3 regions of the Streptomyces aurantiaciflavus genome follow, and region 2 is predicted to be linked to each of the others. Evidence: riboswitches for the same ligand, from Rfam matches in the RefSeq annotation. Region 2 holds a riboswitch; each other region holds the start of a gene.
The links. A riboswitch is a leader RNA that binds a small molecule or an ion and turns the genes downstream of it on or off. The one in region 2 is predicted to bind cyclic di-AMP.
Positions count from the first base shown of each region.

Region 1: linked by a shared signal. The riboswitch ahead of ACPT94_RS07905 (transglycosylase family protein) and the one ahead of ACPT94_RS31100 (M23 family metallopeptidase) in region 2 are both predicted to bind cyclic di-AMP.
Region 3: linked by a shared signal. The riboswitch ahead of ACPT94_RS11525 (C40 family peptidase) and the one ahead of ACPT94_RS31100 (M23 family metallopeptidase) in region 2 are both predicted to bind cyclic di-AMP.

Region 1 covers NZ_JBNCAQ010000005.1:281,890-292,037, forward strand. Annotated here, with positions in the region: gene ACPT94_RS07890 (tetratricopeptide repeat protein) at 1-1,312, shown strand, start outside; gene ACPT94_RS07895 (cytochrome P450 family protein) at 1,309-2,595, shown strand; gene ACPT94_RS07900 (transglycosylase family protein) at 2,809-3,855, shown strand; cyclic di-AMP (ydaO/yuaA leader) riboswitch at 4,061-4,227, shown strand; gene ACPT94_RS07905 (transglycosylase family protein) at 4,232-4,930, shown strand; gene eno (phosphopyruvate hydratase) at 5,312-6,601, shown strand; gene ACPT94_RS07915 (FtsB family cell division protein) at 6,721-7,197, shown strand; gene ACPT94_RS07920 (DUF501 domain-containing protein) at 7,319-7,843, shown strand; gene ACPT94_RS07925 (Ppx/GppA phosphatase family protein) at 7,961-8,902, shown strand; gene ACPT94_RS07930 (NAD(P)/FAD-dependent oxidoreductase) at 9,357-10,148, shown strand, end outside.
Region 2 covers NZ_JBNCAQ010000031.1:54,068-64,215, forward strand. Annotated here, with positions in the region: gene ACPT94_RS31075 (TetR/AcrR family transcriptional regulator) at 1-576, shown strand, start outside; gene ACPT94_RS31080 (SIMPL domain-containing protein) at 627-1,394, opposite strand; gene ACPT94_RS31085 (SGNH/GDSL hydrolase family protein) at 1,544-2,329, opposite strand; gene ACPT94_RS31090 (DUF6250 domain-containing protein) at 2,476-3,183, opposite strand; gene ACPT94_RS31095 (hypothetical protein) at 3,198-3,353, opposite strand; gene ACPT94_RS31100 (M23 family metallopeptidase) at 3,608-4,606, opposite strand; cyclic di-AMP (ydaO/yuaA leader) riboswitch at 4,611-4,769, opposite strand; gene ACPT94_RS31105 (alpha-galactosidase) at 5,076-7,148, opposite strand; gene ACPT94_RS31110 (tyrosine-protein phosphatase) at 7,371-8,168, shown strand; gene ACPT94_RS31115 (DUF6126 family protein) at 8,182-8,304, opposite strand; gene ACPT94_RS31120 (helix-turn-helix domain-containing protein) at 8,301-8,930, opposite strand; gene ACPT94_RS31125 (aspartate aminotransferase family protein) at 9,023-10,148, opposite strand, start outside.
Region 3 covers NZ_JBNCAQ010000008.1:174,362-184,509, reverse strand. Annotated here, with positions in the region: gene ACPT94_RS11535 (M23 family metallopeptidase) at 1-182, shown strand, start outside; gene pcrA (DNA helicase PcrA) at 265-2,751, opposite strand; cyclic di-AMP (ydaO/yuaA leader) riboswitch at 3,178-3,338, shown strand; gene ACPT94_RS11525 (C40 family peptidase) at 3,347-4,519, shown strand; gene ACPT94_RS11520 (tellurite resistance/C4-dicarboxylate transporter family protein) at 4,846-5,820, shown strand; gene ACPT94_RS11515 (hypothetical protein) at 5,798-6,151, opposite strand; gene ACPT94_RS11510 (C40 family peptidase) at 6,629-7,702, shown strand; gene ACPT94_RS11505 (hypothetical protein) at 7,817-8,449, shown strand; gene ACPT94_RS11500 (LuxR C-terminal-related transcriptional regulator) at 8,520-9,257, opposite strand; gene ACPT94_RS11495 (ATP-binding protein) at 9,254-10,148, opposite strand, start outside.

The DNA.
Region 1 (10,148 bases), on a different contig from region 2:
CGACGAGCCCACGCTGCCGCCGTACGTGCGCCGTGACACCGACGACCTACTCGACCGGATCGTCGAGGAGCGCCTGCGCACCGGCGGACTGGTCGTCGTCACGGGGGAACCGCTCTCCGGCAAGTCGAGGACGGCCTGGGCGTCACTGCGCCGGGTGGGCGGCGGCATCCGGACCCGCGTCCACAACGCCCAGCCGGGCACGGACCTGCGCGGCCTGCCCACCGCCCTGCGCGGCCGGGACCGCTCGGGCAACCACGTCGTCTGGCTGGACGACCTCGAAGGCCACCTCGGCGAACAGGGCCTGACAGCCGGTCTGCTGGCGCAGTGCGTCCACGAGGGCGTCCTCGTCCTGGCCACCATGCGCGACGCGGCCTACGACGACCGTCGCTTCGGGGACGGGCCCACGGCCCGCGTGCTGAGCGGAGCGTCCACCGTGCAGCTGACCTGCCACTGGAGCGAGGCAGAACTGGCGCGGCTCGACGAGGCGGCCGATCCGCGCCTCGTGGACGCCCGCCGGCATCGCGGGACGCTGGGCGTGACCCAGTTCCTCGCGGTCGGGCCGGAGCTGTGGGAGGAGTGGCTGCGGGCCGGCCGGTCGTTGGCGCGCAAGCGCGGGCACCAGCTGGTGCGGGCGGCCGTCGACCTGGCCCGGTGCGGGGTCACGGCGGCGGTGCCGCTGGAGCCCCTGACGACGTTGACCGGTCCCTGGCTGGACGAGGCTCTCGAATGGGCGGTCAGGCCCCGGCTCGGCACCGTCGGCCTTCTCGTCCGGGGAGAGGAAACCGGGACGTGGCGGGCGAGCGGACCCCTGGTCGCGGATGCCCTGCGGTCGCCGGACCTGTCTCCGCTGAAGCACGACCAGTGGCTGAGCGCTGTCCGGGAGGCGCACAAGCACAGCCCGGACGACTTCGACGACGTGGTCCGGGCGGGACGCGCGGCCCTCCGCGCCTTGGGTGAGGCGGGGGACGGCAACGCGATGAACACCCTCGGTGTCCTCGCGGGCCTTGCCGAGGACCACACCGACGCCAGGTTCTGGTACGAGAGGCTGGCGGACCGGAGCAAGACCTGGGGGACCTTCCTGTTCGGCCAGTACCTCGCCGGGCGGGGTGAGCACGCCGAAGCCATCCGCTACTACGAGGCGGCAGCCGAGGCCGGTAACCCCGTCGCGGTACAGGACATCGGGCCCCTCCTCCTCATGCGCGCCGAACACTGGCTGGCCCGGGCCGCCGAAGCCGGTTCCCAGTCCGCCGCCGCCCAGCTGACCGCCCTCCGCGAAGCCCTCGCCGACATCCCGGCTACCGTCGAGGAGTGACCGACCAGCCCACCCCCGACAGCACCGCCCCGGAACTCTTCACCTGGGAATTCGCCACCAACCCCTACCCCGCCTACGCCTGGCTCCGCGAGCACGCGCCTGTGCACAGGACGCGCCTGCCCAGCGGAGTGGAGGCCTGGCTGGTCACGCGGTACGCCGACGCCAAGCAGGCCCTCGCCGACCAGCGGCTCAGCAAGAACCCCGCGCATCACGACGAGCCCGCGCACGCGAAGGGCAAGACCGGCATCCCCGGTGAGCGCAAGGCCGAGCTGATGACGCACCTGCTGAACATCGACCCGCCGGACCACACTCGCCTGCGACGCCTCGTCAGCAAGGCGTTCACACCTCGCCGTGTCGCCGAGTTCGCGCCCCGCGTGCAGGAGCTCACCGACCACCTCATCGACCGGTTCGCCCCGCAGGGCACCGCCGACCTCATCCACGACTTCGCGTTCCCCCTCCCCATCTACGCCATCTGCGACCTCCTCGGCGTTCCCCGCGAGGACCAGGACGACTTCCGGGACTGGGCGGGCATGATGATCCGGCACGGGGGAGGCCCGCGCGGTGGTGTCGCGCGGTCGGTGAAGAAGATGCGCGGCTATCTCGCCGAACTCATCCACCGCAAGCGCGAGGCCCTGTCCGCCGAGCCCACGCCCGGCGAGGACCTCATCTCGGGCCTCATCCGCGCCTCCGACCACGGCGAGCACCTCACCGAGAACGAGGCCGCCGCCATGGCCTTCATCCTCCTGTTCGCCGGCTTCGAGACGACCGTCAACCTCATCGGCAACGGCACCTACGCCCTCCTCACCCACCCCGAGCAGCGGCACCGGCTCCAGGACTCCCTGAACTCCGGCGACCGCGCCCTCCTCGAAACCGGCGTCGAGGAACTCCTGCGCTACGACGGCCCCGTGGAACTCGCCACCTGGCGCTTCGCCACCCGCCCCCTCACCCTCGGCGGCCAGGACATCGCCCCCGGCGACCCCGTCCTCGTCGTCCTCGCGGCCGCGGACCGCGACCCGGCACGCTTCACCGACCCCGACGTCCTCGACCTCTCCCGCCGCGACAACCAGCACCTCGGCTACGGCCACGGCATCCACTACTGCCTCGGCGCCCCGCTCGCCCGCCTGGAGGGCCAGACCGCCCTCGCCACCCTCCTCACCCGTCTCCCCGACCTCCGGCTCGCCGCCGACCCGGCCGACCTGCGATGGCGCGGCGGCCTCATCATGCGCGGACTGCGCACCCTGCCCGTGGAGTTCACCCCCGTAGCACCGGCTGAACCACGCTGAACCGGGGCCCACCTTTCGCACCCGTCCGCTGACCCGCCGTGATGTGGCCGTACGGCGAAGCAAAGGTGACCGTTCCTCAACTCTGTGATCTTCACGTGATCTGCGCGGCATTAACTTGTGACAAGTGATCGTCTGCCGATACGTTCACTCGTCAGCGCGGCGACCCCGCTTCGGTCGCCGCGCGGGCACTGCTGTCTCGAGAAAGGCGCCCGCATGCTCTCCGGGAACGGTCGTCACCGTCGCCCCCGCCAGGCCCCGGCCCTCCTCGTCGCGGCCGGGGTGACCGGTTCCGCCATCGCCATCCCGCTGCTCGGCGCCTCCGGCGCGAGCGCCGCCGACGGCACGGTGTGGGACAAGGTCGCGGAGTGCGAGACCGGCGGCTCCTGGAGCGCTGACAAGGGCGGCGGTGAGTACGGCGGCCTGTCCCTGACCCAGGAGGACTGGGAGAAGTACGGCGGCCTCGACTACGCCTCGCGCCCCGACCTGGCCAGCCGCAACCAGCAGATCTCCGTCGCCCAGAAGCTCCTCGCCGACCAGGGCGTCGGCGCGTGGGGCACCTGCGGGCTGACGTCCGGGCTCAGCAAGGAGTCCGGCTCGCTGGACCTGGACACGGGCGTGGCGGGCGACTCGTCCGACTCCTCCATAACGTCCGGCTTGTCCGACCTGTCGAAGGGCTCGTCCGGCTCCTCGGACTCCTCCGGCTCCTCGAAGGATTCCGGCGACACCTCCACCGACCCGTCCGCCGACTCCTCACCGGATTCCACGAATTCGCCCTCCTCGTCCCCTTCATCCCCTTCGTCTTCCACCTCCTCCACGCCGGGCGGCTCCGCCGCGTCCGGCCCGTCCACCGGCGCCGACGCGAGCGGTTCACCGGCGGGCGACAGTTCGTCCACGGGCACCCGCGAAACGGACGACTCGGACAACTCGGGGCAGAGTGCCGGTTCTTGGAGCCTCGTCGACACCGGTGCGGCCGACACCGCGGCCGACGCGACCGGCTCCGGCCGTCACCGCGGCGGCACCGCCGACGAGAGCGCGACCGACGACAAGTCCGCCGCCTCCTCCGGCCGTCACGCCGCGAGCACCCTCGGCGGCACGGCCGGCACCTACACCGTCCGGGCGGGCGACTCCCTCGCCTCCATCGCCGACTCCCTTGACCTCGACGGCGGATGGCGCGCCCTCTACGCCGAGAACAAGGACGTCATCGGCGCCGACCCGAGCGACATCGCTCCCGGTCAGACTCTTGTGACCGGGGTCGAATAGGGCCTAAATCCCGAGAAAACGGGGGGAGTTCACGTCACACTTCGCACCCGAATGTCCGGTTTGGTGAAAGTGTGGGATGAGTCTCAGAAGCGCTGATCGTCTTTGAAATTCCGCCGATCGCGTGTCTACGGTCATGAGCGCTCGGCAACCCGAGCCCCGGCTGTCGCAACGCCGAATCCTGCCAGCGGCCGCCCGGGAACAGTCGTCGCGTCAAGCGCCGCAGGCAGGAGCGGGGGACCCAAGGTAAGTGCCGCACCGGGCAGTTGACGGCCGCGGCTAGGGGTGAAGCCACACCTCCCACGGAGGAGTGGCCGGGCAACTCAACCGGCCCGAACCCGACAGCTCACCTCGCAGGCGTCGGTGAGGGGATCGATCCATGCTGTTTTCCGGCAAGGGCAAGCACCGTCGTCCGTCCAAGGCCACTCGCGCCATCGCCGTCGCCGGTGTCACCACCGCCGCCGTCGCCGCCCCGCTGATGGCGGCCGGCAGCGCCTCCGCCGCCACGGCCTCCGAGTGGGACGCCGTCGCCCAGTGCGAGTCCGGCGGCAACTGGTCCATCAACACCGGCAACGGTTACTACGGCGGTCTGCAGTTCTCCGCCTCCACCTGGGCCGCGTACGGCGGCACGCAGTACGCCTCCACCGCCGACAAGGCCTCCAAGGCGCAGCAGATCGCCGTCGCCGAGAAGGTCCTCGCGAGCCAGGGCAAGGGTGCCTGGCCGGTCTGCGGCAAGGGCCTGTCCAGCGCCGGGTACAACGGCGGCTCCGCCGACAGCGGTTCCGGCTCCGGCTCGTCGGGCGCCAACACCCGTTCGACCGAGGAGCGCAGCGCCTCCCGCTCCGCCGAGCGCCCGGCCACCGAGACCCGGAAGACCCAGAAGACGGTCACCACCCCGACCGGCAAGAAGGTCAAGAAGGGCGACGGCGAGTACAAGGTCGTCAAGGGCGACACCCTCAGCTCCATCGCCGCGGAGCAGAACGTCAAGGGCGGCTGGGAGAAGCTCTTCCAGCTGAACAAGGACATCGTCGAGGACGCCGACCTCATCTACCCGGGCCAGCAGCTGCACCTGAAGTAAGAGGCGGCTCTTACCCAAGTCACAGCCCCCTCACAACCGAGGCCCGCACACTGAAGGCCTCGTGAGGGTGCCCCCCGCCCTCACGGGCTCCCCGCCCCGGTGCGTGTTCCCCCGTACGCACCGGGGCGGGGTTTTTCCTTGCCCGCCCGTGTCCCGCGGTTCACCTCGCGTTCCCGGAGTCGCCCTTCAGTTCCCGGAGTTTCCCCGGCCCCCTTTGTTCCGACCGGGAACAATGTGTACCGTCAGTCTGTCCACGGGACGGTCGGTCGGCTGCCGACGGCCCCGGGACGGTTAGGCTCTAGTCGCAAGGCTCAGCAAGGGCTCATCACGGCCCACACGTGCCCCGCACTACCAGCGTCACATCCCAAGAAGGAGATGCTCGTGCCGTCCATCGACGTCGTCGTAGCCCGGGAAATCCTGGACTCCCGAGGCAACCCCACGGTCGAGGTCGAGGTCGGCCTCGACGACGGCAGCACGGGTCGTGCCGCCGTCCCGTCCGGCGCCTCCACCGGTGCCTTCGAGGCCATCGAGCTCCGCGACGGCGACCCCAACCGTTACCAGGGCAAGGGCGTCGAGAAGGCCGTCCTCGCCGTCATCGAGCAGATCGGCCCGGAGCTGGTCGGCTACGACGCCACCGAGCAGCGCCTGATCGACCAGGCGATGTTCGACCTGGACGCCACCGACAACAAGGGCTCCCTCGGCGCCAACGCCATCCTCGGCGTCTCCCTCGCCGTCGCCCACGCCGCCTCCGAGGCCAGCGACCTGCCGCTCTTCCGCTACCTGGGCGGCCCGAACGCGCACCTGCTGCCGGTGCCGATGATGAACATCCTGAACGGCGGCTCGCACGCCGACTCCAACGTGGACATCCAGGAGTTCATGATCGCCCCGATCGGCGCGGAGTCCTTCTCCGAGGCCCTGCGCTGGGGCACCGAGGTCTACCACACCCTCAAGAAGGTCCTGAAGAACAAGGGCCTGTCCACCGGCCTCGGCGACGAGGGCGGCTTCGCCCCGAACCTCGGCTCCAACCGCGAGGCCCTCGACCTCATCCTCGAGGCCGTCAAGGAGGCCGGCTACACCCCCGGCGAGCAGATCGCCCTCGCCCTCGACGTCGCCGCGTCCGAGTTCTACAAGGACGGCTCCTACACCTTCGAGGGCAAGGAGCGCTCCGCCGCCGAGATGACCGAGTACTACGCCGAGCTCGTCGAGGCGTACCCGCTCGTCTCCATCGAGGACCCGCTGTTCGAGGACGACTGGGAGGGCTGGAAGACCATCACCGCCAAGCTCGGTGACAAGGTCCAGCTCGTCGGCGACGACCTGTTCGTCACCAACCCCGAGCGCCTGGCCCGCGGTATCGAGGAGGGCGCCGCCAACGCCCTGCTGGTGAAGGTGAACCAGATCGGTTCGCTCACCGAGACCCTGGACGCCGTCGAGCTCGCCCAGCGCAGCGGCTTCAAGTGCATGATGTCCCACCGCTCCGGCGAGACCGAGGACGTCACCATCGCCGACCTGGCCGTCGCCACCAACTGCGGCCAGATCAAGACCGGCGCCCCGGCCCGCTCCGAGCGCGTCGCCAAGTACAACCAGCTGCTGCGCATCGAGGAGATCCTCGACGACGCCGCGGTGTACGCGGGCCGTTCGGCCTTCCCCCGGTTCCGCTTCGCGGACCAGTAGGCACAGCAAGGGCCGGCCCCTGGCGGGCCAGGCCTCAGCCAGTCGTACGTACGTCCCCGTACTCGGTCCCGTACCGTGTCCGGGGACGTACGCACGTGTGAGACGGGAGGCGGGGGACAGTGGCCGCGAAGGACCGGGACCGTTTCTCCACCGCGACCAGGATCCGGTTGCTCGGCGAACAGACGGCGGCCCGCGTCTATCGCTCCCAGACCCGGCGCCAGGCCCGCCGCTCCCGCCTCACCGGCCGGGCGGCCCTCCTCGCGCTCGTCCTGTGCTCGCTGATCGTGGCCCTGGCCTACCCCATGCGCCAGTACGTCTCCCAGCGTGCCGAGATCGCCGATCTGGAGCGCGAGCGGGAGCAGGCCAAGGAGCGGGTGGAACAACTGCGCGACCTCAAGGCACGCTGGCAGGACGACGCGTACGCCGAGCAGCAGATCCGGCAGCGGCTGCACTATGTGATGCCGGGGGAGACGGGCTTCGTCGTCATCGACCCGGACGCGGCGAAGCAGGCCCGCACCGACCTGGGGGCCGCCGACCGCCCCTGGTACTCCAACGTCTGGGACGGCGTCGACAAGTCCGACGCCTCCGACCGGTGAGACCGCCCCAGCCCGACAGCCCAAGAGCGACAGCCAAAGAGCGACAGCCCAAGAGCGACAGCCCAAGAGCGACAGCCCAAGAGCGACAGCCAAAGAGCGACAGCCCAAGAGAAAGACACGCATGGACACCCCCCCGCCGACCACCCCGCGCACCGAGCCCACCGACGCGGACGTCGAGGCCTTCCAGCAGCAGCTCGGGCGCCCGCCGCGCGGTCTGCGCGCGATCGCGCACCGCTGCCCGTGCGGCCGGCCGGACGTCGTGGAGACGGCCCCCCGCCTCCCCGACGGCACGCCCTTCCCGACGCTGTACTACCTGACGTGCCCGAAGGCGAACTCCGCGATCGGCACCCTCGAGGCGAACGGCGTGATGAAGGAGATGACGGCCCGCCTGGAGACCGACCCGGAGCTGGCCGCCGCCTACCGCGCCGCCCACGAGGACTACATCCGGCGGCGGGACGAGATCGAGGAGCTGAAGGGCTTCCCGAGCGCGGGCGGCATGCCGGACCGGGTGAAGTGCCTGCACGTACTCGTGGCGCACTCCCTGGCCGCCGGCCCGGGCGTGAATCCGCTGGGGGACGAGGCGCTCGGGATGCTGCCGGAGTGGTGGCGCAAGGGGAGCTGCGTCGCTCCCGCAGCGGAGAAGTGACCGCAGGGACAGTCCCGCCCCGGGGCCGCGCCCCCGGCGCCCCCGACCGGCCACGCCGTCCTCGATGACTCAGACGGCTCAGACGACTCAGACGACCCCAGACGACAAGGAACTGCCATGACCCGCGTCGCCGCCATCGACTGCGGTACCAACTCCATCCGCCTCCTCGTCGCCGACGCGGATCCGGCCACCGGTGAACTGGTCGACCTGGACCGCCGTATGACCATCGTCCGTCTCGGCCAGGGCGTCGACCGCACCGGCCGTCTCGCCCCCGAGGCGCTGGAGCGGACCTTCGCCGCCTGCCGGGAGTACGCGGCCGTCATCAAGGAGCACGGCGCGGAGCGTCTGCGCTTCGTCGCCACCTCCGCCTCCCGGGACGCCGAGAACCGGGACGAGTTCGTGCGCGGGGTGCTGGACATCCTGGGTGTGGAACCCGAGGTGATCTCCGGTGATCAGGAGGCCGAGTTCTCGTTCACGGGAGCGACGAAGGAGCTGACGGGGCGGGACGACCTGCAGCGCCCGTTCCTGGTGGTGGACATCGGCGGTGGCTCCACGGAGTTCGTCGTCGGCGACGACCACGTCCGCGCGGCGCGCTCGGTCGACGTCGGGTGTGTACGGATGACCGAGCGGCACCTGGTCGTGGACGGCAGGATCACCGACCCGCCGGCCGCGGAGCAGATCGCCGCGATGCGCGCCGACATAGAGGCCGCGCTGGACCTCGCCGAGCAGACGGTCCCGCTGCGCGAGGCGCACACGCTGGTGGGCCTGGCCGGGTCGGTCACCACGGTCGCGGCGTTCGCGCTGGGCCTGGACGAGTACGACTCCGCGAGGATCCACCACTCCCGGATCGGGTACGACCGGGTCAAGGGCATCAGCGACGCCCTTCTCAAGGCGACCCACGAGCAGCGCGCCGCCCACCCGGCGATGCACCCCGGCCGCGTGGACGTGATCGCCGCGGGCGCCCTCGTCCTGTGCTCGATCATGGAGCGGATCGGTGCGCGGGAGGTCGTGGTGAGCGAGCACGACATCCTCGACGGCATCGCGTGGTCGGTGGCGTAGCTCTCTTTTGTTACCGACGGGTAGCACTCTGCTGAGCAGTACGGATAACGTATGAGCGTGCCGGAGGGGCCTTCGTGGGCCCCTCTGTGGCGCTCCGGAGACACCCCGCCGGAAAACTTCGTGAAGTTCTTCACAAGGAATTCGGCCCTGTCGGAGGACGCGGACACCCCCGTTGACCCTTCCGGGGCCCCATCGCCCGTGTGAACGTGTTCAAAAGCGGAAGGCGCGGACGTTTCGCGGAGTCCGCTGCGGCGGTGTTTCGGAGCCCTCACCCGGCCCCTCTTCACCCGGAGAGGCAGCTCACGCGGCATTGACAACGGTGCGCGCCGCGCACGGGTTCCCGTTGTCCGCCATGATGTGGATCACGCGGGCCGCGGAGGATAGCACACACCCTGCGGAAGCTTGTGAAGGGGCGCACGAGCGACCCCCCTGGGGCGGGTGGATACTCGATGGCATGAGCACCACGGAGCGTCCCAGGATCCTCGTAGTAGGCGGTGGGTACGTAGGCCTGTACGCAGCTCGGCGCATCCTGAAGAAGATGCGCTACGGCGAGGCGACCGTCACGGTCGTCGACCCCCGGTCGTACATGACCTACCAGCCCTTCCTCCCCGAAACCGCCGCCGGCAACATCTCCCCGCGTCACGTCGTCGTCCCGCTGCGGCGCGTGCTGCCCAAGGCGGAGGTCCTCACCGGCCGGGTCACCACCATCGATCAGGACCGCAAGGTCGCCACGATCGCCCCGCTGGTCGGCGAGGCGTACGAGCTGCCCTTCGACTACCTGGTCGTCGCGCTCGGCGCCGTCTCCCGCACCTTCCCGATCCCCGGCCTCGCCGAGCAGGGCATCGGCATGAAGGGCATCGAGGAGGCCATCGGTCTGCGCAACCACGTCCTCGAGCAGCTCGACAAGGCCGACTCCACCACCGACGAGGAGATCCGCCGCAAGGCGCTCACCTTCGTCTTCATCGGCGGCGGCTTCGCCGGTGCGGAGACCATCGGTGAGGTCGAGGACCTGGCGCGCGACGCCGCCAAGTACTACAAGAACGTGTCCCGCGAGGACATGCGCTTCATCCTCGTCGACGCCGCCGACAAGATCCTTCCCGAGGTCGGCCCGAAGCTGGGCGCCTACGGCAAGGAGCACCTGGAGAGCCGCGGCGTGGAGATCTACCTCTCCACCTCCATGGACTCCTGCGTCGACGGCCACGTCGTCCTGAAGAACGGCCTCGAGGTCGACTCCAACACGATCGTC
Region 2 (10,148 bases):
CTGCGGGCCGCCATCGAGCAGATCGAGGCGCGGGGCGTGGCGGCGGTCAGGATCGCCGACGTGGCCGCGGCGCTCGGCGTGAGCAACGCGCTGGTGCTCTATCACTTCGAGACCAAGGAGAAGCTGGTCGCCGCCGCGTTCGCGTACGCGGCCGAGGACGACCTGGCGCATCTGCGCAAGCTGCTCGGCCGCCGTACGACCGCACTGCGCCGGCTGCGCTCGGCCGTGCGCTGGTACGCGCCCACGGGCCAGGCCAAGGGCTGGCGGCTGTGGATCGAGGGCTGGGCGGTGTCGCTGCGCGAGCCCGCCCTGCGGGAAGTGGCCCGGGACCTCGACCGGCAGTGGAAGGCGGCCCTCGCCGAGGTGATCGCCGAGGGCGTGGCCGCGGGCGAGTTCCGCTGCCCCGACCCGTCCGGCACCGCTCTGCGTCTGACGGCCCTGCTCGACGGGCTCGCCGTGCAGCTGACGTCCTACGCGGGTGCGGTGTCCCGGGCCCGGGCGCAGGAGTGGGTGGACGAGGCACTGGCCCGGGAACTCGGGCCGGGCACCGGGACGTTGAGCGCCCAGGAGCGCTGAGGGGCCCGGAGGGGCCCTGTCGGCCCGGCTTCCTCGCCCCCCTCCTCTCCTCACTCCAGCTCGTACACCGCCGTGACCGTCGCCGTCGCGCGGATCATGCCCGGCGCCACGGGCACTCCCGCGCCGAGGCCGGCCGCCTCCGCGGTCTGCGGTACGGGGCGCGGGTGGCCGACGGCGTCCTCGCTGAGGGAGACGAGCCGGCCGAGGCGGTGGCCGCTGAGGCGGGCGTACTGCTCGGCCTTGGCGTGGGCGTCGTCGTGCGCGGCCCGGCGGGCGCGGTCCTGAAGCGGTGCCGGGTCGGACACGTCGAAGGCGACGGAGGTGATGCGGCCCGCCTCACCGGTGGCCTCGGCGATCGCCTGGAGCACGGCGCCGGTCCTCGTCACCTCACGGACCTGCACGACGAAGGACTGCGCGGCCTGATAGCCCTTCAGACGGGAGGTGCCGTCGCTGGAGTCGTGGACGGGCATGAGGGAGACGTTCTCGGTACGGATGTCCCGGTCGGCGACGCCCTGCGCGCGGACGGCCCCCAGCAGCGCGTCGGCCGCCCTGGTCTGCGCGTCCAGGGCCGTCCCCGGGGTCGGGGCGATGGTTTCGACGCCGGCGCCGACGATCGCGAGGTCGGGGTCGGCGCTCGCGCTGCCCTCGCCGGTCACCGTGAGGGTGGCCGGGCTGGGCGCGGCCGGCAGCGCGGCGACGGGCCGGGCCGGCAGGGCGGTTGCCACCGGGGCGGCGACGGCCGGGAGACCGAGGGCGAGCAGGGTCACGACGGCGGCGGTGACCGGCTTGCGAGGGCGGGACATGGGCGGACGGGGCATGCGGGAGCGTTCCTTCGGCGCCGGGGGACGATGTGCGGTCATCCCAGCAGCCGGACCGGGCCGCGCGGCCGCACCACTCCCGGGTGCTCACCTCACTGGTGGAGCGGCCGGCCGTCCGACGTGGACGGCCGGCCGCGCACCGGCGCGGCTCACGCCACCGACGCGATCCGCATCTTGATGTCGTCGGGCGACAGCGTGCCCTTGGCCGTCACATGGTCGCCCGAGGACTCCCCGCGCAGCCGGCGCCCGATCCACGGCACCAGGTACTCGCGCGCCCAGTGCACATCGTCGCGCCGGACATCGAGGGTGCCGCGCGGCGGGAGCGGCGGCCAGGGCTGCTCCGGGTCGGCCGGGACGTCGAGGCCGAGGACCTGTCCGGCGCGCAGCGCCACGCGCGTGTGGCCCTCCGGAGAGAGGTGGAGCCGGTCGTCGTCCCAGGCCCTGCGGTCCTGCACCGACTTCAGGGACCACAGGTCGAGGACCGGGCAGCCGTACCGGTCGGCGATGGCACGGACGTGCCCGTTGTAGGTGGCGATCTTGCCGCGCAGGTGCTTCAGCACGGGCACGCCACGGGTGTCGAAGCCGGTCGTCACCATGACGGTGCCGGCGGCGGAGGTCAGCGCGGCGATGGCCCGCTCGAAGCGCTCGGCGACCTCGTCGGGGTCGGTGCCGGGGCGGAGGATGTCGTTGCCGCCCGCGCAGAAGGAGACCAGGTCGGGCGCGCGCTCCACCGCCTTCGGCAGTTGGTCCGCCATGATCTGGTCGAGCAGCTTTCCGCGCACCGCCAGGTTGGTGTACTGGAAGTCGCCCTCGGGCCGCCGGTCCGCGAGCAGTACCGCGAACCGGTCGGCCCAGCCGACGAACGCCCCGTCGGGGCCGGGGTCGCCCACGCCCTCGGTGAAGCTGTCCCCCACCGCCACGTACGACCCGATCACTGATCTGTTGTCACTCTTCGAATCGTCTGCCACAGGAGTGCATGATCCTCCTTCGAATGTGACCTACGCGACCGTAGGCAGGGGTTGACGTGCGGTGAGATAAGCCACTCCTAAAGAGTTTGCCAATCAGGGAATAAGGCACCCCGTCAGCCACGTCGACGCAGCGACCACACCCGGAAGCCGCTGATCCGGAAGTGGCTCCAGGTGGTGCGGAACGCGAAGTGCCCGCTGGTGTAGGGCTCCGGGTCGGTGTAGTCGAAGACGAGCCGCCCGTTGTTCCACCACCGGACGGTGGAGCCGTCGGAGACGATCCGCACACGGTTCGGCTCGTTCGCCACGAGCAGCGGCTCGGTGTAGTCGAGAATCAGGGGCCGCACCCCCGCCTGGCCGACGTAGCGGCGCAGCCGGGTGGTGGTGTTGGTGTTGGCGCCGTAGCCGACGTAGTACGTCTTCAGGTGGTCGTACTCCGCCAGCGCCCCGCCGCGCGGGGTGGCGAAGAGGTCGTCCGGGGAGCGGACGTCGACGGCGTTCCAGAAGTTGTTGAGGTCGGAGACGCGGTCGTTGACGCCGCCCGCGGAGACCGGGGTCGCGGTGTACTCGAGGACGTACGGCCCTTCGAGGCGCTGCTTGAACCAGATGGTCGCGCCGGCGGGCACGTCGACCTCCAGCGTCCCGCGGGAGGCGGTGACGGTGCCGCCGTTCTCCAGTTCCACGGCCCACTTGCCGAGGCCGTGGCGGAAGTCGTCGTGGGCGACGAGGCGGCGGTGGCGGGGCGAGGCGCTCGCGGTGGGGGCGAGGGCGGACAGGGCGGCGCCGGCGGCCAGGGCGCCGAAGGCTCTGCGCGTGGTCGTCATGGGATGCGGCTCCTTCAGTGGGCGGGGGTGATGAGGGAGGGCTGCGGGACACGGCGGGTCTCGGTGCCCGCGTAGCGCTCGGCCGCCTGGCCCCCGGGCGGGGAGCAGAGCCCGGCCGGCAGGGCGGCAGCGGTGACGGCGACGGCTCTTCGGCGTCGGACGGGGTTCACTCGGGACCTCCACAGAGCGTCAGAAAGCGCTTGCACCTGACGGAGATCACTGTGTCCCGACTCCGGCCCGGCTGTCGACGCCCGGGGGCGACCTGCCACAGGACCGCAATGAAACGATCATGAAAAAGCGAAGCCGACCATGGCGGTCGGCACCCGCACACCGGCCCGACGGGTGCCGCGCACGCCGAAGGCCGGACCCGTGGATCGGGATCCGGCCTTCGGTGTGCGTGTCAGGCAGGTGGTCGTGCGGGAGGTCAGCCGACCGGGACGCCGCGGGCGCGGAGGTAGGCGACCGGGTCGACGTCCGAGCCGTAGTTCGGCGTGGTGCGGATCTCGAAGTGCAGGTGCGGGCCGGTCACGTTGCCGGTCGCGCCGGACAGGCCGACCTGCTGACCCGCGGAGACGGTCTGGCCGGCCGAGACCGAGAGCTGGGACAGGTGGCCGTACTGCGCGTAGTAGCCGTCGGCGAGCCTGATGACGACCTGGTTGCCGTACGCGCCGCCCCAGCCCGCGGAGACGACCGTGCCCGCGCCGACCGCCTTGAGCGAGGTGCCGGTCGGGACGACGAAGTCGACGCCGGTGTGGTAACCGCTGGACCACATGCTGCCGGACATGTGGTACGGGGTGCCGACGGTGGCGCCGGCCACGGGCTGGACGTAACCGGTGGCGTTGCCGGTGAGCTCGGCGGCCTCGGTGGTCGACGTCTTCGACGCGGAGGACTGTGAGGCCGAGGACTTGGAGGAGTCCGACGACTTCGAGGACTTCGACGACTGCGAGGACTTCGAGGAGGAGGACGAACCGGTCGAAGCGGACGGCGACTTGGTGGCGCCGGCCGTGGCCTTCTTGCCGATCGAGAGCTTGAGGCCGGGGTGGATGAGCGACGGGTTGCCGCCGACGGCCTCACGGTTGTCCTCGTAGAGCCGCTGCCAACCACCGCTGACGTGCTGCTCGTCGGCGATCTTCGAGAGGTAGTCGCCGGCCCGCACCGTGTAGGTCGTGGCGCTCGCGGCGGACTTCGACTCGGCGGCGGACTTCTGCGCGACCGGGACGGCCTGAACGGCCTTTTCCGAAACCGAGGAAACCGAGGAAACCGAGGAAATCGACTGGGCGGCCGCCGACTGGGCCGGCGCGGCATGGGCGCCGGTGGCCCCGATGAGCGGGAGTGCGAGCGCGGCGCCGCCGGTTCCGGCGGCGGCGATGGAGCGGGTGAAGCGCTGGGGCTTCGGACGGCGGTGCTTACCCTTCGCGGGCATGGCGAATTCCTCTCCGGCGCCTGCGAGGTGAGCTGTCGGGTGCGGACTGGAGATGTCCGGCCGTACCGAGGCACGGCTTTACCCCAAGCCTGTTCCGGAGACCGGAACAGGCGGTTCTGCCTGTGGGTCCCCCGCTCCTGCCGTGCACGGGTGAGTGTGTGCGGGCTCCGGGCGGCGGCAGGATTGGGCGTCCGTCCGGAGTGGAGTGGAACGTAAGCGACCTAGACGCACAGGGACAAGCAGAGGTTGCGCTGTTCACGCCTTTCTCTTGATCCGCTGCGAGAATTCCCCGTCACGCTCCGTGCATCAAAAGGGCCGCTTTCCATGGAACGCCCTTGAAAAGCGCCATAATTACGTGAACATGACGGGCGACGCACGGTCACGAATATGACGCTCCTCACGTGACAGCCCTCCAGGATCCTTTATTCCGGAGCGAGTTGGAATGAAGGATCCAATTCGGACAGAAACCTCAGATGCGACGCAGACGGATAACCGCCGCATCAAGGTCGCCCCGCAGTCCGGTGCGCAACCCGTGGTGCAACAGCACCGCCCCCCGGTACGCTTCGCCCGTTTCGAGGCATTCGTACGATGCCGTCGGGTCGAGGCCGCGCAGCCGCAGCGCCGGAACCGGCTCGCCGTACCGCTGCGCCTGGAGCCAGGCGAGGACGACGGCCTCGTCCCCGCGCACGTACTGCACCGCGCTGAGCCCGCCCTCCGGGGCCCGCAGCCGGTAGAGGTCGCCGTGCTGCACCAGGGGCCGGATCTCCTTGTAGAGCTCCACCCAGCGCCCGGCCTCGTCGAGTTCCTCCTCGGTCCACTCGGCGAGGTCGCCGCCGACGCCGAGCACCCCCGCCATGGCGCTGACGAACCGGAAGCGCAGCGAGCTGACCCGCCCGTTGAGCTGGGTGTTGGGGCTGTCGGTGACCCAGGCGGCCATGACCCGTGCGGGGTGGATCTGGCTGAAGCCGTGCTGGATGGCGAGCCGGTCCAGCGGGTCGGTGTTGTCGGAGGTCCACACCTGGTCGGTGCGGCTCATGACCCCGAGGTCGATCCGCCCGCCACCGCCCGAGCAGGACTCGAAGGCCACGCCCGGGTGGGCCGCCCGCAGCCGGTCCAGCAGCGCGTACAGGGCGCGCACATGGTCGACCCAGAGCCGCTGGGCGTAGGAGTCGTCGGGCCAGCCGGCGTCGGTGAAGCAGCGGTTGAAGTCCCACTTGACGTAGTCGATGGGCGCGCTGGACAGGAGCGTGTGGAGCTGCTCCCACAGGTACTCCTGGACGTCCTCGCGCGCGAGGTTGAGTACGAGCTGATTGCGGAATTCCGTCCGCTTTCGTCCCGGCTGGAACTGCACCCAGTCGGGGTGCGCCCGGTACAGGTCGCTGTCCGGGTTGACCATCTCGGGCTCCACCCAGATGCCGAACTGCATGCCGAGCTCGTGCACCTGGTCGGCGAGCGGCTTGAGGCCGTTGGGGAAGCGGTCGGGGTTGGGCCGCCAGTCGCCGAGCCCGGCGTGATCGCCGGTGCGCGCCCCGAACCAGCCGTCGTCGACCACGAACAGCTCGACGCCGATGGCCGCGGCGCGCCGGGCGAGGGTCGCCTGCTGCTCCTCGGAGATGTCGAAGTAGGTGGCCTCCCAGGAGTTGAACAGCACCGGCCGGTCCCGTTCCGCGTCCGGGATCACGTGCGCGCGCTGGTAGGCGTGCCAGGCGCGGCTCGCGCCGCCGAAGCCGCCGTCGGTCCACAGTCCGGCGAAGACGGGCGTGGTGAAGGACTCCCCCACCGCCAGCCGCAGCAGACCCGAGTCGTCGTACCCGGCGCCGCCGGTGATCTGCACGCGCGCGTCGGGGAGTTGGGCCACGGCGATCCGCCAGGAGCCCGACCAGCCGAGGGCGCAGCCGTAGACCTCGCCGTGCTCCTCGGTCGCGTCGGTGTCCAGGGCGACCCAGGGCAGGTGCTGGTGGCCGGTGTGGCCGCGGCGGCTGCCGATGACCTTCTCACCGTAGGTGAGGGGGGCCCGGGTGAGGCGGGACTCGGCGGCCCAGCGGCCGTGCAGCTGGGACAGGCGCCAGTCCTCGCGGTCGGGCAGGGTCCAGGTGGCCGAGTCGGCGCGGAGCAGCTCCAGGGGCTCGTCGCCCTCGTTGCGCAGGGTCGCCCAGCGTTCCACGACGTCGCCGCGCATCCGGTAGTGCAGGGTGATGTCCAGCCCCGCGTCCCGGAAGCGCAGCCGCAGCTCGTCGCCCTCCGTCTCGTGCCCCGCGAAGGTCCACTCGGTGCCGCGCCGCTCGGCGGTGCGCACGGACAGGGCGGGCCGGACGAAGCGGGCGCCGCCCTCGACGGGGTACTCCTCGCGGCCGTCGAGCGGGGACTCGAAGGGCCAGTAGTCCGGCAGCGGGCGCACGGCGAGGGCCTCGGCGTCGGCGAGCGTGAGCCGCGGACCCCAGTGCAGATGCACGAGCTCGTCGGCCTCGGTGACATGGACGGCGTAACTGCTGCCGGGCCCCGAAAGGAGCCAGGTACGACCGTCGGCGGCGGACTCGGGCATCACAAACTCCCACTGATTCGAACAGGTGCGATCAAGCACGCACATCATCAGGGGCGGGTGTGCCGGCGGGCAATTCCTGTGGGCAACTCTTCACCTGGCCGGGAGCCGTCTTCGGGCCTGTGGACAACCCAGGGGCCCGGCACGGCATGTCGTATGGTCAGGGAGGTGTCCCGGCGGCCACGGAGCCGCGCCGACCGGGGCCGACGACTGGGAGGAGCCCCCGTGACGCAGCAGATCCCGTCGACCGAGCCCGAGTTGGCCGCTGTGCGCAACTTCCGCGACGTGGGCGGGCTGCCGACCGCCGACGGACGGCGGGTGCGCCCGGGTGTGCTGTTCCGCAGCGGCCACCTCGCGCACGCGACCGACGAGGACGCCGCGTTCCTCTCGTCCCTGGGGCTGCACACGATCTTCGACTTCCGCAACGCGGCGGACCAGAAGCTGGAGGGTCCGGACGTCGAGCTGCCGGGCGTGCGCAACGTGAACCTGCCGCTGACGGACCCGGCGGACGGCGCCGAGTTCTGGAAGATGGTCCGCGACGGCGACATCGACCAGCTGCGCGAGATCCTCGGCGAGGGCAGGGCCGCCCACCGGATGATCACCTCGTACCGCAGGATCATCAAGGAGCGCACGGCCGAGCACTCCCAGGTGCTGCACGCGCTCGCGGAGGACAGCGTCCCCGCCCTGATGCACTGCGCGGCGGGCAAGGACCGTGCCGGCCTGTCCGTCGCGGTGACGCTGCTCGCCCTGGGCGTGGAGCGCGAGGCGATCCTCGCCGACTACCTGGAGTCCAACGCCAAGCACCGCCGCTACAAGGTCCACCGCGGCGGCGCCTCCGCCGACGCCTACTCCCCCGAGGTCATGGAGTTGCTCAGCCCCCTCTTCGACGCCCGCGCCGAGTACCTCACGGCGGCGCTCGAGACCATCGAGGAGACCTGGGGCGGCGTCGACGCCTACCTGGAACGGGGGCTCGAGCTCGCCCCCGAGACGCGGGAGCGGCTGCGCGAGCGACTGCTCGACTGACGTCCGCGGGCCTCTACTGGTTGGCCCCCACCTCGAAGAGCAGCCAGAGGAACGCCGCGAAGACGTGCCCCACCGCGATGTAGATGATCAGCCGGATCCAGAGACTGCGCGGGAACCGCTCTTCGATGTCGCTCATGGCGTCTCTCCAGGGGTGGGGCCGAGGCACAGCGCGGCCGTCGGGCTCTGCAACAGGGTGTGGACGAACAGGAGCTCGACCCCGTCGGGGTCCGGCGCGGCGAGGCGGTGCGGGGTCAGCGAGTCGAAGTGCGCGCTGTCGCCGGGCCCGAGCAGGTGGGTGGTGTCCCCGAGGCGCAGCCGCAGCCGCCCCCGCAGGACGTGCAGCCACTCCTCCCCCGGGTGGACGCGCACGATGTCGCCCTGGGAGCCGTACGGCACATGGACCCGCAGGGCCTGCATGCCCCGCCCCGGCGCACCGGCCTGCCAGTAGGTCCACCCGCCCGCCCGGGTCGGTTCCATGTCGGCGGCGCGGACGACGGCGTCCCGGTCGGCGACCGTCTCACCGAGCAGCTCCGAGACGGTCGTACCGTAGACACGGGCGAGCGCGAGCAGCATCGGCAGCGAGGGCTGTCGTTGCCCGGTCTCCAGTCGGGAGAGATGGGCGGGCGACAGACCGGCGGCGCGGGCCGCGGCCTCCAGGGTGAGGCCGGCCCGGCGGCGGAGGGAACGCAGCCGGGGGGCGACGACGGGCAGCATGTCACCCGTGTCGGGGCCCCCGGCCGGCTCGGGGTCGGAGGAGCTCATGCCTCCATTGAGCCGAAGCCTTGCCTCTCGGGCAAATTCCTTGCCTCAGAGGCAAAGCCCCTCGGTGGGCCGGCTCGGCCACCGCCGGTGCGTCAGCGGTTGGCCACCGCCTGCTTGATCAGCGTCTTGCCGAAGTCCCACATCAGCCCGCCCCCGCTGTGGGCGTCGTCCATCACCTCGGTGAACGCGTCCACGAACCGGTCGACGTCCGCCTCGTCCACGACCAGCGGCGGGATCAGCTTGATCACCTCCAGGTGGTCGCCGGAAACCTGGGTGAGGATCCGGTGGCGCTGGAGCAGCGGGACGACCACCATCTGGGCGAAGAGCCCCTTGCGCGCGGTCTGCAGCATGGCCCACCGGCTGCGCAGCTTCAGTGACGTCGGCCGGCCGAACTCGATGCCGATCATCAGACCCCGGCCGCGGACGTCCGCGAGCAGCTCGTACTTGTCGACGAGCGCCGCGAGCCGGGACTTCAGCCGCTCCCCGGTGGCGCGGGCGTTCGCCACGATCTGGTCGTTCTCCATGACCGACAGCACCGCGAGGCCCGCGGCCATCGCCTGCGCGTTGGAGCCGAAGCTCGCCGAGTGGACCAGCACCCGGTCGATCGAGGAGAACACCTTCTTGAAGATCCAGTCCTTGCCGAGGGTGGCGCCGACCGGCACATAGCCGCCGGAGAGCGCCTTGGCCACGCACACCAGGTCCGGCTCCACGCCGTCCTCGTGCTGGTAGGCGTAGAAGTCGCCGGTCCGGCCGAGGCCCGTCTGCACCTCGTCGGCGATCAGCAGCGCCTTGTGCCGGTGCAGCAGCTCCTGTGCCGCGCGCAGATGACCGGGCGGGGCCTCGTGCACGCCCTTGCCCTGGATCGGCTCGACGATGAGGGCGGCGACGTCGCCCTTCTTCAGCTCCCTCGCCAGCGCGTCGAGATCGCCGAGGGGTACGGCCGTGTCGGGCAGCAGCGGGGCGAAGCCGTCGCGGAAGCCGTTCTCGCCGTTGACGGAGAGCGATCCGGTGGTGAGGCCGTGGAAGGCGTGGTCGCAGTAGAGGACGCGGGGTTTTCCGGTGGCCCGGCGGGCGAACTTCAGGGCGGTCTCGACCGCCTCCGTGCCGCTGTTGCCGAAGAACACCCGGTCCAGGTGCGGGCTGTGGGCGAGGAGGCGTTCGGCGAGCAGCCCGGGCAGCGGCTGGCAGTCGAAGCGGGTGAGGTCGGCGAGGGAGGCG
Region 3 (10,148 bases), on a different contig from region 2:
GCCACCTCTCCAGTTACCGCGTCGCCTCCGGCACGACGGTGAAGGCCGGCGACCCGATCGCGTACTCCGGCAACTCCGGCAACTCGACCGGCCCGCACCTGCACTTCGAGGTCCGGCCGGGCGGAGACTCGTCGATCGACCCGCTGCCGTGGCTGCGCAGCCACGGTCTCGACCCGACGTAGACCTCGATCCCTTGACGAGCCCCCGCAGTTGAGCGGGGGCTCGCTTCATGTCATGCGCCCTTCATGGGCCCCCGGCCCGGGCCTACAGTTTCTCCACCGGCGCGTACCGCAGCAGCAGCCGCTTCGGCTTGGTGTCGCCGAAGTCGATCGTCGCCTCCGCGTTGGCGCCCGTGCCCTTCACCGCGACGACCGTGCCGAGCCCGAACTGGTCGTGGGTGACGCGGTCGCCCACGGCCAGCGAGACGACCGGCTTCTCCGAGGTCCGCCGTGTGGCGAAGCCGGACGCGCCGGACGCCGACGAGCGCGAGCGCGAGGAGGACAGCGAGGCCGCCACCCCGGACGCCGGACCGGACGACACGGGCGAGGTCGCCCCCGTCCGCTTCCAGTCGACATGGGTGGCCGGGATCTCCTCCAGGAACCGGGAGGGCGGGTTGTACGACGGCTGCCCCCACGCGCTGCGCATCGCGGACCGCGTCAGATACAGCCGCTCCCGCGCGCGGGTGATGCCGACGTAGGCCAGGCGGCGCTCCTCCTCCAGCTCCTTGGTCTGACCGAGGGAGCGCATGTGCGGGAAGACGCCGTCCTCCATGCCGGTCAGGAACACGACCGGGAACTCGAGGCCCTTGGCGGTGTGGAGGGTCATGAGCGTGATGACGCCCGAGCCGTCCTCCTCCTCGTCGGGGATCTGGTCGGAGTCGGCGACGAGCGCGACCCGCTCCAGGAAGTCGGAGAGCGAACCGGACGTCTCGCCCTCACCGGACTCCTGCTCGAACTCCAGGGCCACGGCGGCGAGTTCCTGGAGGTTCTCGATACGGGTCTCGTCCTGCGGGTCGGTGGAGGCCTGCAGCTCGGCGAGGTAGCCGGTGCGTTCGAGCACCGCCTCCAGGACCGTCGCCGGGCCCGCACCGGACTCGACGATCGTACGGAGCTCCTCCATCAGCACGTTGAACCGCTTCACGGCGTTCGTCGACCGCGCGGCCATGCCGTAGGCCTCGTCCACGCGCTTCAGCGCCTGCGGGAAGCTGATCTTCTCGCGCTGGGAGAGGGCGTCGATCATGGCTTCGGCGCGCTCGCCGATGCCCCGCTTGGGCACGTTGAGGATGCGGCGCAGCGGGACCGAGTCCTCCGGGTTGGCGAGGACACGCAGGTAGGCCAGGACGTCCCGGACCTCCTTGCGCTCGTAGAAGCGGACACCGCCGACGACCTTGTAGGGCAGGCCGACGCGGATGAAGACCTCTTCGAAGACACGGGACTGGGCGTTGGTGCGGTAGAAGACGGCGACATCGCCGGCCTTCCCCTCGCCCGCGTCCGTGAGGCGGTCTATCTCGTCGGCGACGAACTGCGCCTCGTCGTGCTCGGTGTCGGCGACGTATCCGGTGATGCGCGCGCCCGCGCCGGCGTTGGTCCACAGGTTCTTGGGGCGGCGGGACTCGTTGCGCTCGATGACGGCGTTGGCGGCGGACAGGATCGTCTGCGTGGAGCGGTAGTTCTGCTCCAGCAGGATCGTCGTCGCGTCCGGGTAGTCCTCCTCGAACTGGAGGATGTTGCGGATCGTCGCGCCGCGGAAGGCGTAGATCGACTGGTCGGCGTCACCCACGACGCACAGCTCGGCCGGCGGGATGTCGTCCTCGCCGGGCGGTACGTCGACGGGGTGCTCGCTGGTGCCGACGAGCTCGCGGACGAGGGCGTACTGGGCGTGGTTGGTGTCCTGGTACTCGTCGACCAGGACGTGCCGGAAGCGGCGGCGGTAGTGCTCGGCGACGTCGGGGAACGCGCGCAGCAGGTTGACCGTGGTCATGATCAGGTCGTCGAAGTCGAGGGCGTTCGCCTCGCGCAGCCGCGACTGGTAGAGGGCGTAGGCCTGGGCGAGGGTCTTCTCGAAGCCGTCGGTGGCCTGGGCGGCGAAGTCCTCCTCGTCGATCAGCTCGTTCTTGAGGTTGCTGATCTTGGCGCTGAAGGACTTCGGCGGGAAGCGCTTCGGGTCGAGGTCCAGGTCGCGGCAGACCAGGGCCATGAGGCGCTTGCTGTCGGCGGCGTCGTAGATCGAGAACGACGACGTGAAACCGAGCTTCTTGCTCTCGCGCCGCAGGATGCGCACGCACGCGCTGTGGAAGGTCATCACCCACATCGCGTTCGCACGCGGGCCGACGAGCTGCTCGACGCGTTCCTTCATCTCGCCCGCGGCCTTGTTGGTGAAGGTGATCGCGAGGATCTGTCCGGGATGGACATGGCGCTCGGCGAGGAGGTGGGCGATGCGGTGGGTGAGCACGCGCGTCTTGCCGGATCCGGCGCCGGCGACGATGAGCAGGGGGGTGCCGGAGTGGACGACGGCGGCGCGCTGGTTGTCGTTGAGCCCTTCCAGGAGCGCCGCCGCGTCGATCGCCGGGCGCGGGGCGCCGTCGCGGTAGTAGGCGTCCCGATCCGGAGGCACGTCGAACTTCCCGCCGAACAGATCGTCCGGAAGCGGCTCCGGAGCGTGATCGTCCTCGGGCGGCGGCGGGGGCTCCTCCTCGTGGCCACGAGGGGCCTGGAGGTCCGCCAGGAAGCTGTCGTCAAAGAGGCTGCTCATCGCTCTCCGAGTCTAGGGGCCCTCACTGACAACCCGCCGCCGTCCCCAGAACATCCGCGAATTCAGTGGCCGATCAAGAATCCGGCGATCTTGCGGGACCGGGCGCCCTGAGTCCTCGCCCTGCCGAATCAACGCGTCACGGACCGTGACCGGAGGGCTCGGCACGTACTTGCGCTTGGCGCGGTCGGGATTATTCGGTCGACAACCATGAAACCGGTCGGACAGTGCCATTGCGGCATGAAGTGAGCGAATGAGCTCACATCACTCCGGATTGGCGGCGCCGCGTGAAGCCCTGACCCAAGGTCACGAAAATGTATCGGGCATATCACCCATCAACCTTCACAGGGGCCACACCAGTTGGCTACCGTGCCGGGCAGGCCGTACGACCCCCACCGGCGAACCTCGCCGGGCCGCGCGGCCTCCGCCGAGTCCGGCGCGCCCCCTCGCGGCAGCCGGAGCCGGGGACCCACCGAGACCTTGGGGTGAATCGGCCCGACTCCCCTCCGGAGACAAGGCCGTAGGGCAACCCTTCCGAACCACCCGCCCGAACCCGACAGCTAACCCGGTAGGCGGAACATGGAAGGAGTCGCCTCCCTTGGCGTCGCAGCACCGCAAGCCACGCCCCTCGGGTACGCGCGTAGCAGGCATACGCACGCCCGCTCTCGCCACCGCCGCCCTCACCTCGATGGCCCTGCTCTCCCAGACGGCCAACGCCGCGCCCTCCGCGGACGACAAGCCGAGTCTGGAGGAGGTCGAGAAGAAGGTCGACGACCTCTATCGCCAGGCGGAGACGGCGACCGAGAAGTACAACGCCGCCAAGGAGAAGACGACCAAGCAGCGCAAGCGCGTCGACTCCCTCCTCGACAACGTCGCGCAGCGCGCCCAGAAGCTCAACGAAGCACGGGAGCGGCTCGGTTCCTTCGCCGCCGCCCAGTACCGCACCGGTGCCTCCGCGCCCGACACGGCGACCTTCCTGCTCGCGGACTCCCCGCAGGACTACTTCGACCAGACCCAGCTGATGGGGCGCCTGACCGAACGCCAGAAGGGCGCGGTCGACGACTACTTCACCGAGCAGTCGGAGACGATGAAGAAGCGTCAGGAGGCCACGAAGAGCCTCGAGACGCTCACCGACTCGCAGAACGACCTGAAGACCGCCAAGGCCACCGTCCAGAAGAAGCTCAGCACCGCACGCACGCTGCTGTCGCAGCTGACGGCGGAGGAGAAGGCGCGGCTCGCCGCGATCGAGAAGCAGAAGCAGGAGGAGGCCGCCCGCAAGGCGGCGGAACTGGCGGAACAGCAGGCGGCCGAGGCGGCGGCCGCGCAGCAGGAGAGCAGCACCTCCTCGAGCTCGGACACGTCCTCGTCGTCGTCGCCGTCCTCGTCCGCTCCCGCCGCGGACGCCTCGTACACCACGAAGGCCGAGAAGGCGCTCGCCTTCGCCCGCGCGCAGATCGGCAAGCCGTACGTCTGGGGCGCCACCGGTCCCGAGTCCTACGACTGCTCCGGCCTCACCCAGGCCGCCTGGAAGGCCGCCGGCGTCACCCTCCCGCGCACCACCTACGACCAGGTGAACGCCGGTACCACCGTCCCCCTCGCCAACGCCCTCCCGGGTGACCTGATCTTCTTCTACGACGACGTCACCCACGTCGGCATCTACATCGGCAACGGCATGATGATCCACGCCCCGAAGCCGGGCGCGTACGTGCGCGAGGAGTCGGTGTACTACGACGGCGAGTCGTCGATCCACAGCGTGGTGCGCCCGGCCTGAGGGCAGCCGGTGCCCGGCGGTCGTCGCCGGGGGCGTCGCCGGGCGGTCGTCGCGTGCCTGTGAGTGGGGGCACGCGCGCGTGAGCGGGTGGCTCCAGTGCGTCAGGGAGCGCGGCGCCCCGTCCGCGCGCCCCTCACCTCCGCCCGGCGCCCGCACTGCGCGACCGGCGCCCCTGGAGCCCCCTCTCCGCGCCGGCGCACTCCGCCCCACCCCGTCTGACACCCCTCACCCCACGCCGTCTCCGCTGTCCTGTGCCCGCGCGTAATTCCTCGTCCCCGCGCGCGTGCCCCCTCGCAAGCCGTCCCGTGCTGCTTAGCATCGGCCGCATGCCCGGCTCTTCCCCCTTTCGCTCCTGGTGGGCGCGGCGTACGCCGGCGGCCGGGGCCGTTGTGCTGGCAAGCGGCATCCTGTCGGTCGGTCTGGATCTGGCGGGGTACGCGGTGCTGTCCCGGATCGCACTGGCGACGGCGGGCGCCGTCTGGGTGGCGCTGGCAGTGGGCTTCGTCGTACGGCTTCTGGGCGAGCGCGAGCGGTGGCGGGCGGAGGCAGGTGCGCCGGAGGCGCTCACGGCCGTCGCGGCGACCACCGTGCTCGGCACGCGGTTCTCCGCGCTCGGACGGCAGCAGCTCGCCGAGTCGCTGCTGGCGCTCGCGGCGGTGCTGTGGCCCGTGCTGCTGGTGAACGTCATGCGGCGTTGGAGGCGGCGCATGTCCGGGGCGGTGTTCCTGTGTTGTGTGGCCACACAGGGGCTGGCCGTACTCGGTGCGACTCTTGCCCGGGCCGAGGAAGCGGCCTGGCTCGCGCACACCGCGCTCGTGCTGTTCTGGCTCGGCCTGGTGCTGTACGGCTTCGCGCTGGCCCGTTTCGACCTGCGGCAGGTGGCCGGGGGCGCCGGGGACCACTGGGTGGCGGGCGGCGCGCTCGCCATCTCGGCGCTGGCGGGGTCGAGGCTCCTCACGGCCGACGACGGCGGCCTGTACCTGTGGAACGAGGACGACACCAGCGCGCTGCGCACGATGACCGTGGGGCTGCTGATTCTGGACCTGAGCTGGTACGCCGTACTGCTCGTGGCCGAGGCGCGGTGGCCGCGGGCGCGCTACGACACGCGGCGCTGGGCGACGGTGTTCGCGATGGGGATGACGGCGGCGGGGACGCTGTCCGTCGCCGCCGCCGTCGGCGTCCCGTGGCTGGAGTGGCCCGGGCGGGTGCTGCTGTGGATCGCGGTGGCGGCGTGGACGGCCGTCGCCGCGGGATCGGTCGCGGCGGCCCGCGCGGCCGTCAGGTCCAGAGGACCGCGATGAAGACGTTGGCCACGGTCAGCAGCCCGACCAGACCGAACAGGGGCTTGTCCACCTTCTCGTCGTCGCGCTTCACGTAGACCAGGCCGAGGATCACGATCAGCAGTACCAGCTTCACGCCGATCTTGATGTTGTTGACCTCCTGGTCGTCCGCCTGGTTGAGGCCGACCAGGATCACGCCGGTGACCAGCATCGTCGCCGCGCCGTGCAGCATCGCGGGGACGAAGCGGGCCGTGCCCTGGCCCATCGCCTTCATCTGCGTGAGGAAGCCGCCGAGGAGCGCGGCGATGCCGATGATGTGCAGGCCGACGAAGAGATGGATGAGTACGTCCATGAAGCCGGATGCTAATCAGCCGCGCGGAGGCCACCCGACACCGGCCCACCTCCTGTGACGGCACCTGCATATGCGCCCCATAGCACTCCGCCGCTCCGACGTGTCCGGTTTCCGCCGTATCGGTCAGCGCGCCGCCCGAAGTCGACGCTCCTGGACCGGATCGACGACCACACCCGGTCACCTGTCACTGCGCTCGCGTCACTTCCGCACATCCCGTTACCGACTCGACACGGACGGGCCTAGCGTCCTCCCCCAGGTGACCGGCTCCCCACCGCCGCCCGGGCCAGGGGCGGCAGTCGGCCACCACCGCCGAGAAAGTCCGGCGGCGCCCCGCTCCCCTGTGCGGGCCGCCGCCGGGCGCGTCAGCCGCTCCCCGCGGCCGTACGTCCGTCCGCTCCCGGCGGGCAGTGGGTCCCGCCCGGGCCCCTGATGGCCGTACCCGACGAGGCGGTCGTACGAAAGGACGTGCAGTCCCACGTGGCAGCGCACCGCAAGCCCCGACAGCGCTCGCTCGGCGGCCATAGCGTCCGCACGGCGGCCACGATCGCCCTCGCCGGCGCGGCGGGCACGACGGTCTTCGACGGCACCGGACACGCCGAGCCGAGCCCCACACCGGCGCAGGTGAAGGCCAAGGTGGACAAGCTGTACCAGGAGGCGGAGGCCGCCACCGAGAAGTACAACGGCGCGCAGGAGAAGGCGACGGCGGCCGAGGAGCGGTTGAAGGCCCTGCGCGACGAGGCCGCACGCAAGGAGGCGCGGCTCAACTCGGCGCGGGAGGCGCTGGGATCGATGGCGGCGGCGCAGTACCGCAGTGGTGGACTCGACCCCGCGATGCAGTTGGCGCTCTCCGACGACCCCGACCAGTACCTCGACGGCGCCGCCTTCGCCGAACGCGCCGGCGACCGCCAGTCCGCCGCCGTCGCCCGCGTCCGCAGACAGCTGCGCGAGATCGAGCAACTGCGCGGTGCCGCCCGCGTCGAACTGACCTCCCTCCAGACGCGTCAGACGGAACTGAAGCGGCACAAGAAGACGATCACCGGAAAGCTGGACGCGGCTCGCCGGCTGCTGTCCCGGCTGACGGCTCAGGAACGCGCCCGGCTCGAGCAAGGAGCGGACGGCGCGACGGGCGCCACCCGCGCCTCGCGGGCCTCGACGGGCGCCCGCGACACCCTCCAGGCCCCCGGCTCCGCCACCACCACCAACTCCCGTGCCGCGGCCGCCCTTTCCTACGCCTACTCCAAGCTCGGCAGCCCCTATGTGTGGGGCGCGACCGGCCCGAACGCCTTCGACTGCTCGGGCCTGGTCCTGGCCGCCTACCGCTCCGCGGGCGTCTCCCTGCCCCGCACGACATACGCCCAGATCGACGCCGGCCGCCGTGTCTCCCGCTCCGAACTCCGCCCGGGCGACCTGGTGTTCTTCTACTCCGGCATCACCCATGTAGGGATCTACATCGGTGACGGCAGGATGATCCACGCCCCGAACCCGTCGGCCCCGGTGCGCGTGGCACCACTCGACGAGATGCCGTACGCGGGGGCGACCCGGGTGGTGTGAACCCGTGGCGGGGGGCGACCCGGGCATGGACATGCGACGCGGTAGGTTCGGCGCGCGGCAACGGCACGCCGTCGTACGTCGTCTCTTCCTCCCCGTCCGCCCGAAAGAGCCCCGATGTCCCGCGCCACGCTTCCCCCTCCCCCACCTCCGCCGTACCTCCGCACCTGGCCGGACCGTTCCACGCTGCTGGCCGACCGTCAGCGGGCGTTGGAGGAACTGCACCGGCGCAGCCTCGGTGTCCACCGGGTGCTGCTGCTGTGGCTGCTGGCGCTCGCGGCGATCATCGGATGGTCGCTGCTGGTCCTGCCGGTGCAGCAGTTCGAGGAGAAGGACCCCACCGCGTTCCTCCTCGGCCCGGTCTTCGCGCTCCTCGGCCTCGCCGCGCTCGCCCCGTCCGTCGTGGCCGTCGTCCTCGCCGTCCGCCGTGACCACCAGATACGGCAGCTCCTGGACGCCTGGCTCGCCCTGGACAGCCACCCCCTGTCCGACGCCCGCCTGCGCTCCCCCGGCCTCAGCCTCTTCTGGCTGCTGTCCTCCCTCGCCGTCGCCACGACCGGCCTGTGGGCGTCCTTCGCGACCGCGGCCGGCGCACGACCCGGCCGTTCGACGTACGCGGAGGTCGCCCTCGGCATGGGCATCGGCACGATCCTGTGGCTGACGGGCCTGATCGGCGCGGCGAAGGCGGTACGGCACTACCGGTGGGCGCTACGGGCGTTGGGACCGGCGCCGGCGGCGGGGCACCGGTAGCGACCGCCACCCGCGAGCGGCTTTGCGACCCCGGCTCTGCGATACGGCGATCAGCGACCCGCGCCGGGTGTCACACCAGCCGCCGTGCCGTCGCCCACCGCGTCAGCTCGTGCCGGTTGGACAGCTGGAGCTTGCGCAGAACCGCCGACACATGGGACTCGACCGTCTTCACGGAGATGTAGAGCTGCTTGGCGATCTCCTTGTAGGCGTAGCCGCGGGCGATGAGGCGCAGGACCTCGCGCTCGCGCTGGGTGAGACGGTCGAGGTCCTCGTCGACCGGCGGGGCGTCGGTGGAGGCGAAGGCGTCGAGGACGAAGCCGGCGAGCCGCGGCGAGAAGACGGCGTCGCCCTCCTGCACACGGAAGATGGAGTCGACCAGATCGGTGCCGGTGATCGTCTTGGTGACGTATCCCCGGGCGCCGCCGCGGATCACCCCGATCACGTCCTCCGCCGCGTCCGACACGGACAGGGCGAGGAAACGCACGGGCTGCTCGGCGTCGGCCATCAGCGCGGCGCAGCGGCGCAGCACCTCGACCCCGCCGCCGCCCGGCAGGTGCACATCGAGGAGGACGACCTCCGGCCGGGTCGCGGTGATCACCGTGACCGCCTGGTCGACGTCCGCGGCCTCGCCGACGACCTCGACGCCGGTCTCCTCGGTCCGGCCGATCTCGGCCTGGACGCCCGTACGGAACATTCGGTGGTCGTCGACCAGGACCACGCGCACATGGCGCCCGCCCGTGCCGCCGCCCAAGGTCTCGGCCGGCTCGGCCGCTCCCGCCGTTCCGTTCGTCTCGGTCGGGTCGCTCATGACGTCTTCTCCGCCCTCTCCATCTCCAGCTCGACCTCCGTGCCACCGCCCGGCACCGCCCGCAGTCGCGCGGTGCCGCCGTTGCGCTCCATGCGGCCGATGATCGATTCTCTGACGCCCATGCGGTCGGCGGGTATCGAGTCGAGGTCGAAGCCGGGGCCGCGGTCCCGGACCGACACGAAGACCGTCCTTCCTTCGACTTCGGCGTAGACCTGCACGGCGCCGCCCTCGCCACCGTACTTGGCGGCGTTCACCATCGCCTCGCGCGCGGCCTGCATCTGCGCCGCTGTCCGTTCGTCGAGCGGGCAGTCGCCGACGACCACGACCTCGAGGGGGACGCCGTGCTTGTCCTCCACCTCCGCGGCGTTGCGCCGGACCGCGTCGGCGAGCGTGGTCGGTTCGTCGGCCTCGTCCTTGCCGGTGCCCTCGGGCTTGTACAGCCAGGTCCGCAGGTCGCGCTCCTGAGCGCGGGCGAGGCGGCGCACCTCGTTCGCGTTCTCCGCGTTGCGCTGGATCAGGGTGAGCGTGTGCAGCACCGAGTCGTGGACGTGTGCGGCGACCTCCGCGCGCTCCTGGGCCCGGATGCGCATCAGGCGCTCCTCGGAGAGGTCCTGCGTCATGCGCACGAGATACGGCCCGGCGAGCAGTGTGATGCCGACCAGGACGGCGAGGGCAGCCTGGAGGACCGAATCGAGGTGGGCGGCGGAGCCCTGCAGGACGAAGATGCCGGAGACGCCGGCGGTGACCAGGAGGACACCGGCGCCCGCGCGCAGCAGCGTGAGCGTACGACGTCTGCGGCCCACCTCGACCCAGCGGGCCCGGCGGGCGTTGTCCGCCTGACGCCAGACGAGGGCGACGCCCGCGCCGACGAGGACGGCGGGCAGGAGATAG